DNA from 2 places in the Brevibacillus agri genome. Region 1 is predicted to be linked to the other one. Evidence: a T-box and tRNA genes for the amino acid it is inferred to sense, from the RefSeq annotation. Region 1 holds a T-box; the other holds one or more tRNA genes.
The links. The T-box of region 1 lies ahead of argS (arginine--tRNA ligase). A T-box ahead of a tRNA ligase gene usually reads a tRNA of that ligase, here a tRNA-Arg.
Positions count from the first base shown of each region.

Region 2: it has a tRNA-Arg gene. The T-box ahead of argS (arginine--tRNA ligase) is inferred to sense a tRNA for this amino acid. The anticodon was not compared.

Region 1 covers NZ_CP026363.1:3,676,123-3,680,330, reverse strand. The annotation lists gene BA6348_RS18085 (erythromycin esterase family protein) at 1-520, opposite strand, end outside; gene argS (arginine--tRNA ligase) at 857-2,572, opposite strand; T-box leader at 2,649-2,909, opposite strand; gene BA6348_RS18070 (hypothetical protein) at 2,953-3,447, opposite strand; gene BA6348_RS18065 (hypothetical protein) at 3,661-3,939, shown strand; gene BA6348_RS18060 (YjcZ family sporulation protein) at 3,936-4,043, opposite strand.
Region 2 covers NZ_CP026363.1:499,350-503,557, forward strand. The annotation lists gene BA6348_RS02685 (hypothetical protein) at 140-937, opposite strand; tRNA gene BA6348_RS02690 (tRNA-Arg) at 1,567-1,643, opposite strand; gene BA6348_RS02695 (hypothetical protein) at 1,655-2,101, shown strand; gene BA6348_RS02700 (histidinol phosphate phosphatase domain-containing protein) at 2,082-3,080, opposite strand; gene BA6348_RS02705 (DeoR/GlpR family DNA-binding transcription regulator) at 3,074-3,874, opposite strand; gene BA6348_RS02710 (ABC transporter ATP-binding protein) at 3,858-4,208, opposite strand, start outside.

The DNA of each region.
Region 1 (4,208 bases):
TTGCGGCGAGGGGCGGATCGACTTTTTGCAAATAGGCGAACAGCGCTTGTTTGTTCTGGTCGTAGCGCTGCATGTCAAAGCCGTAAAAGCGGATGCGGTCGCGGTCAGCGCGCTGTTCGTTGTACGCGCGCATCCAGGACAACAGCGCTGCCATCTCCTCGGTGTTGTAGATCGCAAAGCCGAGCGCTTTTGCCGCCTCTTGCGCTGTCCCGCTTCCGCCGGATATGTAGGCGTCGACCTTCTGGCCGCCGCCGAAGTCGCCTTCGATGGCGAAGGCGCGGTAGCCGTGCTTTTCTACCAGTTGCCGAAACACGTCCAGCTTGAGCGTCGTAAATTGTTTGTTGCCGTGGGTCGCTTCGCCAAAGCCGATAACCGTTTTTTGGGGCAGCTCCATTTTCGATACGGGAACGACATGCTTGTTCATAGACGATGGCAGTGCGCTTGCCGCCTTCGCCTCGAAGGCTGTCAATACGCTCAGCACGAGCAGCAAGCTTGTGGCGAGCAAAAGAAATTTTTTCATCGTTTACCGTCTCGCTTTCTGTGGCAGGTCGCCTGTTTGCGACCAGGTGTGAACAGCGGGATGTGTTTGTTGCCGAGTGGAGCCAAGGCGTTCCTGCGGGGGAGCCGCTATCTTAAGCCGGGGTGTCAAACGGAAGGAATCTGCCCGTTGCCCGTATTTGCCACATCCTTCTTGCTTTCCTCTCCTATTATGGCACAGGCTGGAAAAAAGGGCACGAAACAAATGAGTCAACTACCCGCGAGGCGCTTTTCATCCAAAAGCAAAAGCCGGGGCCACCTTTTGCCAAGGCAGGCTTCCGGCTTTTGGGTCAGATCATGCGTCAAAGAACGGCGCTTCCTACATTTCCTCTGGCGCTGCCAGTCCGAGCAGGCGCAGCCCTTCTTTCAACACGGCCACCACCGCTGCCACGAGCTGGAGGCGGGAAGCTTTCACGTCTTCTTCTTCCGCGAGAATGCGGACGTTGGCGTAGAATTTGTTGAACGACTGCGCGAGGTCGATGACGTACTTGCCGATTTGCGACGGGTCGAAGTTGTCGCTGGCCCGTTCGATCACCTCAGGGAAGCCGTTCAGCAAGGTGATGACCGCCCATGCTTCCTTGCTGTCCAAAGCGCCTGGTACGAGGCTCGCTGTCGTTTGCGGCTGGTAGTTGCCTTTGCGCAGAAGCGAGCAGGCGCGGGCGTGCGTGTATTGCACGTAAGGTCCGGTTTCGCCCTCGAAGGTGAGCATTTCTTCCCAGGAGAAGTTGATGTCGTTCAGGCGGTAGTTTTTCAGGTCGTGGAAAATGACAGCGCCGACCCCAACCTGGCGGGCAACTTCTTCCTTGTTCGCGAGCGTCGGGTTTTTCTCCTCGATCACTTTTTGCACGTCGGCAATCGCTTGTGCCAATACTTCCTCCAGCAAAACGACTTTTCCTTTGCGGGTGGACATTTTCTTGCCGTCCTTGAGCATCATGCCAAACGGGATGTGGTGCATGTCGGCGGACCAGGCGTAGCCCATTTTTTCCAGTACCTTGTACAGTTGCTGGAAGTGGAGACGCTGCTCGTTTCCGACGACGTAGAGCGCTTTGGCGAAGTCGTACGTCTCGTGGCGGTACAGGGCGGCAGCCAGATCGCGCGTCGCGTACAGCGTCGCACCGTCCGATTTTTTAATCAGGCACGGCGGCATGTTGTACTCGTCGAGGTTGACGACCAAGGCGCCGTCCGATTCGGTCAGCAGTCCTTTTTCTTCCAGCAAGGTGACGACGCGATCCATCTTGTCGTTGTAGAAAGCTTCGCCGTGCGTGGAGTCGAAGGAGACGTTCATCAGCTCGTAAATTTTCATGAACTCCTTGAGCGATTCGTCGCGGAACCATTTCCACAGATGCTGTGCTTCTGCGTCGCCGTCCTCCAGCTTTTTGAACCATTCGCGGCCCTGGTCTTCCAGAGTCGGGTCTTTTTCCGCTTCTTCGTGGAAGCGCACGTACAGGCTGAGCAGCTCCTTGATTGGCTCGGCTTTTACTTTTTCCTCGTCTCCCCACAGACGGTAGGCGACGATCAGTTTGCCGAACTGCGTGCCCCAGTCGCCCAAATGGTTGATGCGCACAGGCTGGTAACCGCGTTTTTCCATGATGTTCGCAATCGCGTTTCCGATCACGGTAGAGCGCAGATGGCCCATGGAAAACGGCTTGGCGATGTTCGGCGAGGACAGGTCGATTGGCACTTTGCGGCCCTGGCCTACCTGGCTGCTGCCGTAGGCGCTGCCTTGCTCAAGGATCGTTCCGATCACTTGCGCCGCCACATTTTCCTGATCGAGAAACAGGTTGACGTAAGGGCCGACTGCTTGGGCAGAGCGCAGTGGCGCTCCTTCGATTTTTTCGGCAAGCTCTGTGGCGATCATCGGTGGCGCTTTGCGGAGCGCTTTTGCGAGCTGGAAGCAAGGGAAGGCGATATCTCCCATCGCAGGGTTTGGCGGCGTTTCCAGCATGCCGTAAACTGTTTCTGTTGGGAAGGTGTCCACACCGAGAGAGGTGAGGGCAGCGGCGATTTTTTCCGCGACTTGGTGCTTGTAGCTCATTGTGATTCTCCTTTCAAAATGGGAAAAAGCTTAAGGGACGCAAAAGAAAACAAAAAAACCTCCGCGTCTCCTGGATAAAAGAGACGAGAGGTTGTGCTCCCGCGGTGCCACTCTTGTTGTTTTCGCCTGCATGCGTGCATCAGGCAAAAACCGCTTTGTGCTGCTGTAACGGGCAGGCCCGGCAAAACCCTACGCGATCCGGGCGCGATTTGCTTCGCCGGATGTTCAGGCCGCATCTCCGAGGGGCGCTTCCTCGCGTGGTTCGGCATCGGGCTTCCACCATCCCCGACTCGCTACAGCCTCATTCCAGGAGTACTTTCCTCATCAACGATTCGCTTGTTTCTCTAGCATTATAGCCGTTTTTGGTGCCAGGATGCAACTTACTCTTCGGCTTTTTTCAAAATCTTGTCGAGCTCGGCGAAATATTGCTTCGTCAGCTTTTCTTTTTCTTCCGCGCTCATAGTTTCCGCGTTCATCCACTGCTGCTTGTAAAGCTCCAGTTGCTCCACCATCGCCAGCTCGGCCGCCGCCTCCTCGTCCAGATCGTAGTTCTCGGATGGATCAAACGGAATGAGCCGATTGTCGTTGCCGCTGCGCAGGTAGGGGGAGCGCCAGTTTTCCGGGAAGCGGTACGGCTGCTCGCCGAACATCAGTCCCAGGACGTCATCGGAGTCAATCGGCAGGAAGTGATCGTAGTTGTCCCTGCGGCCCCCTTCCGACAGGTTGATATGGGACAAAAAGTAGCGCAAATAATGTTCTCCTGTTTCGGTATGCTTTACGATGGAGTAGCTTTCAAATTCGGAGCTTTCCAGTTCTTTTATCGTTTCTATACAGGACAGAAATTCGTCCTTTTCACGCGCGAGCAGAGCGTCCATTGTCGATCGTTCCTTTCATCGGTTTGGGTAGCCTCATGATAGCAAAAGCGTTTCGCTCTGACAATGAAGGCAGAGCGGTCAAGTGCCATCCTGTTGAAAAAAGTTAACTAACGATGCTTCTCACAAAAAGCCCGTAGCTGGATCAATGGCGGCGAGAAGGCAACGGTCGCGCCTGCGGCAGCAGAAAAAGTCGCGCAAGCCTTTTGGAAAACGATGGTGGGGGAAGAAGCCGACGTTTACGAGCGCCAGGCGACAGAGGTTTATGCGGATGAGCATTGGCGCAACAGAACGTGGATGAACGTCAGCGACCAGCGGATGGAAAACGGCAAGCCTGTCCCGTATGACGTCCTGACCGTCCAGGTGGACAAGCGTGAGCGCGTCGCCTTTTACGGCAGGCGGTCTGGCTGCGATCGCACTGTCCATGACATGAAAAAAGAGGCTATCCCTTCAAGCCAAGGCAAGGGGGATAGCCTCTTCCTGTCATTTACTTAGCAGTCGTCGTTCGAACACCCGACAATGACCAGCAGGATAAACAGTACGAGCACCAATGCGAAGCTGTCTCCAAAGATGCCGTGTCCGCAGTAAGATGTACTCACGTTTGTTCCCCCTCCTTTCCGTTATGCTACAGTCTATACACGAACGCACAGATTGGCGTGGGCGAATGCCCGGTATGCGCAAAAATGGGCGCAGAAGAGCGGGAAGAGTGTAAAGAATAGACAAATTCTCAATTGACGAAGACTTTTCGCGGTGTTAAGATACTT
Region 2 (4,208 bases), 2.2 Mb from region 1:
ATTCATAGGAACTCCCTTATCTTATTTTTCGTTATATTCCACACTATAGTACGGTATTTTCGCGATATTTTTCGTGAAATGTGAGAAAGAAGCCTTATCCATTCTAGATAAAGGCTTTCTTTTCGTTGGGATTTGTTATCTATTCCGCTTGATTATAACTAATAGGGAATACAGAAACCACACGCTCACCTGACATGATGACTCTGTATACCTTGCCTTTATGATATCCATCATATGGGATTACTTTTTTGTTATTGATGTTTTTCGCCATTTCCTTCCCGTTAAACGAATAATCAATCACGCTTTCAATAACATCTTCAACGTAAGAGAATTCAGTACCCGGATTAAAAAATGAATTTTTTGCCTTTTGATATGTACTAAATGTCGACCAGTACTCTGGGAAGTGTCTCGTAACAATGTGCAGCATTCCCATAGTTACGTCCCCATAGGCTAAGTACACTTGTTCTGAACTATTCGGTAAATCATAAAACCTAATGATAGCCGAAGATTTTGGTAATCCTTCTCCTCGATCACGAATGTCTCCTCTATCAAAAGTGCCATTGTCCAGATAGTACTCTTTTAGAGCCTCACCCGCTTTATCTGGATCTTCTTGGTCAAAGAAAAGTTCATCTCCATTTTTTAATATGAATTTTATACGTTTTGAATACAGGATAATCCTAGCAACTGTGCTTATGACTCCTCCTCTTCTTAGTTCGTTTTTACTTTCAGATTGATTTACGCCAATATCTTCTGTTCTTTCGTTCAACTTAATTAAAGACTCGTCGGACTCTTCGTTCAAGTGCTTGACACCCTTGTACGCTTCGGCCTGAACTTGTGTTTCGCTTGTTATTGCTGTTTGACTTTTGCTTGCTGAAACTGGTGTGACAGCAAGCGCAAGCATAGAAAAAGCAAGGAATGCAGAAAGGAATTTTTTCATTTTGTACAACCCTTCTAAAAATGTAATTTTTTACAAGGCAAAATATAACATATTGTATTTTGTGAAGCAATAAAATTATATAATAATAAACTTATATAAAATCTCGTTAGTGTTGGATAAACGACTATACTTGCAGAAAATTGATTTTTCCAAATGTTATTCACAAATTATTAATATCACTTTATTAATATCACTATGCATACATCATTATGGTCCCATTCTGTTGAGGCATAGTACATAAAATGAGTTCCACTAATGATTACTTGCAACACCAACTGGCTTCGTAAAAAACCACTCGTCAAACTCATTTGAAAGTACATTGTATTTCACAAGCTTATCGAAGTACATTTCTTCATGTCCAATGTTTTTGCGCACCAGAAAAACTATACGATCCTCTAGACTTAGCATTGACGGAACAATATTATCGTTTTCAAATCCCCGTACAGGTAACTACTCTAATCATCATTTCTCCTCCAAATGATAAATTCGACACCTCGTTGGACAATTACACCAACAGTTTCATGCCGATTGAAACCACAGTAAACCTCATTTCAAAACATAAACTGCTGATTTTCAATCGCCCCATAAAAATAGAAAAAAGCCTTGATAGCTCAAGGCTTTTTCATGTATGGCGTCCCCGAGAGGATTCGAACCTCCGACCTACAGTTTAGGAAACCGTTGCTCTATCCTGCTGAGCTACGGGGACATATATCGTTAGTGGCGTGGCAAAAGCATTCGGCTGACGCTTCACCCACCTTCTTATTATATGCACCCGACTACTTTTTGGCAAATCCAGCGGCCATCTTCGCAGCCTACTGCAACACGATTACACCACACGCCACCACAACCAAAAACATCAAGGCGCTACCAACACCTTCCCGGTTACGATTTATCGCCATGCGCATAGCAATTGTACTTGGTTGGGCGCCAGATCACGGGAAGGTTCCAAAAGCGAAATCACCGCCAACGCCAAAAACCTTGGAATCCCCGAATCCCAAGGCTTTTGGCATCAAAAAATACACCTGCCCAAATCAAACTACTTCCCCTATCCAGCCCACACAAACCGCCAATCCAATCTGGCCAAACAATCACAGCAACAGCCAGGCCCCCGCTCCACCCAGCACCTACAACCGGCTAACCGGCTCTACCGAATCGCCTTCATAACCCGTTGACGACCAGAAAAAGTAGCAACCTCCGCCACCCCAAGCGCACGAATCGTCTCCAAATTCGCCGCCACATACCTCCCGATATCGTCGGGAAAATGCGCATCCGACGAGAGCGTCAGCGGAACGCCATGCGCCACGAGAACGTCCAGAAAAGCCGGGCTGGGGCACATCTCCTGTACGGGATAGCGGTAATACAGCCCCGCGTTGATCTCCGTCGCCGTATCCGTTTCTTTCAAAGCGGCGGCGATCCTGTGGTAATACGAAACAAGCTCCGACTCCGCAGGGCGATAGGAGAACACTTTCAGATTGTCCAGATGGGCGACAAAGTCGAACAGCCCGCTTTTGACCATGCATTCGACCGTGTGGAAAAAGTCCGCGTATAGCTGCTTCAGGTCATGCTGCTCAAACAGATGGCGCGTCTCGGGATTGTCGAAGCCCCATCCGTGCAAAAAGTGGACAGAGCCGATTACATAATCCCACGAAGCGCCTGTCAGCAAGCACTGCAATTCCGCTTCCCCGCCGACGAAGTAATCCGCTTCGATCCCCAGCCGCAGCTCCACGCCGCTTGCCGCCCAGCGCGGCTTTGCTGCCTCGATGGCGGCGCAAAAGTCGCCGAGGCTCTCGGTACACACTTGATTGAGCCAGGTGCGCTGCAAACGGCCCAAATCAGTGTCGCCAAGCTCCATAAACTGCTCAAAGTACGGACGGGCTTCGCGAAAGCGGTATAAATGATCGACAATCCCCACTTCCTTCAAGCCTTTGTGCAGCGCCTCCCGCAAATACAGATCGAGCCAGGACGGATCGTATGCGCCCAGAGACAAACGGTTATTTAATCGCGCCAGACTGTCCTGCAGCCAGGCGCGGGTATGTCGAGGTTCAGTCAACGGGTAAAAGTAGTCGAGAGCCGCATTGGTACGCTCGAGCCAACGCAACGAATAAGGCCCTTCTTCCAGATGAAGATGGTAGTCGATCAGCATGGGAAGTCTCTCCTTCGCGGATGTTCGCTTATCCATGTGGTTTGCATGCCCGACGAGAGCCATTCATCCGGCATCGGCTGGTCACAGACGACCGCGCTGACATCCGCCCAGCCGCAAATGCGGAAAAATTGCGTTTGGCCGATCTTGGAGGCGTCCCCCAATACGTAGACTTGCTCGGCGCGTTGCACCATCATGGTGGAGCACAACGTTTCTTCCATGTCGTAGTCGGTAAAGCCGTCAGCCGTCATTCCTCCGCAGGAAATAAACGCTTTGTCAAAATGAAAGCGCGAGAGCAGCTCGCACGTAAACGCCCCGGCGACGGATTGTTGCGCGGGATGGGTCAGGCCGCCCAGCATAATTACCTGCCCGTTGAATTGGTTCGCTTCCAACAGCTCGTTTAACAAAGAAGCAGCAGGCAGCGAATTGGTGACAATCGTCAACTGGTTTAGACCCTTGATCGCACGCGCCAGCTCCAGTGTCGTCGTCCCGACGTCGAGCGCGATCGTGTCTCCGTCAGATAAAAGCTCAGCCGCGATTTGCCCGATTTTCGTTTTCGCCGCCTGTTGAATCGCCTGTTTCTTTTCAAAGTGCGGCTCCCGATTCGCCAAATGATAAGGGATGGCTCCTCCGTACACTCGCTTTAGCATGCGCTGCTGTTCCAGTTGGTCCAGATCGCGCCGAATAGTCTCCGGCGTCACTGCCAGGCTTTTGGCCAGATTCATCACCTGAATTTTACCGTGGCGGTTCAGTTCGTCCAAAATCACTTGCTGTCGTTCTTCAGGCAATAGTGTCATAAAGCGGAATCACATCCTTGGGACATAAGTACAATGTTTTGGTTGCGCCTGCCTGCTCCGGCTCATAGGACAGGTGCAGGGAGTCCACCAGCACGGGAACTTCGCCAATGTTCAGCTCGTAACGGGTAACGTTGCCGAGCATGGTTACATGGGCAATATTTCCGGTCAAGCGGATGTCCTCCGCAGCCATCCGCTGTTCGCGAAACGTCTCCGGACGGATGGCGAAGCGTTCGGCTGCCGGAGCGGCCAGATCAGGCGCGATTCGGTTCAACTGCTCGGCGGTCAGTACGTTGTAATTCCCGATAAAACGGGCGACAAATTCCGAGCGTGGCTG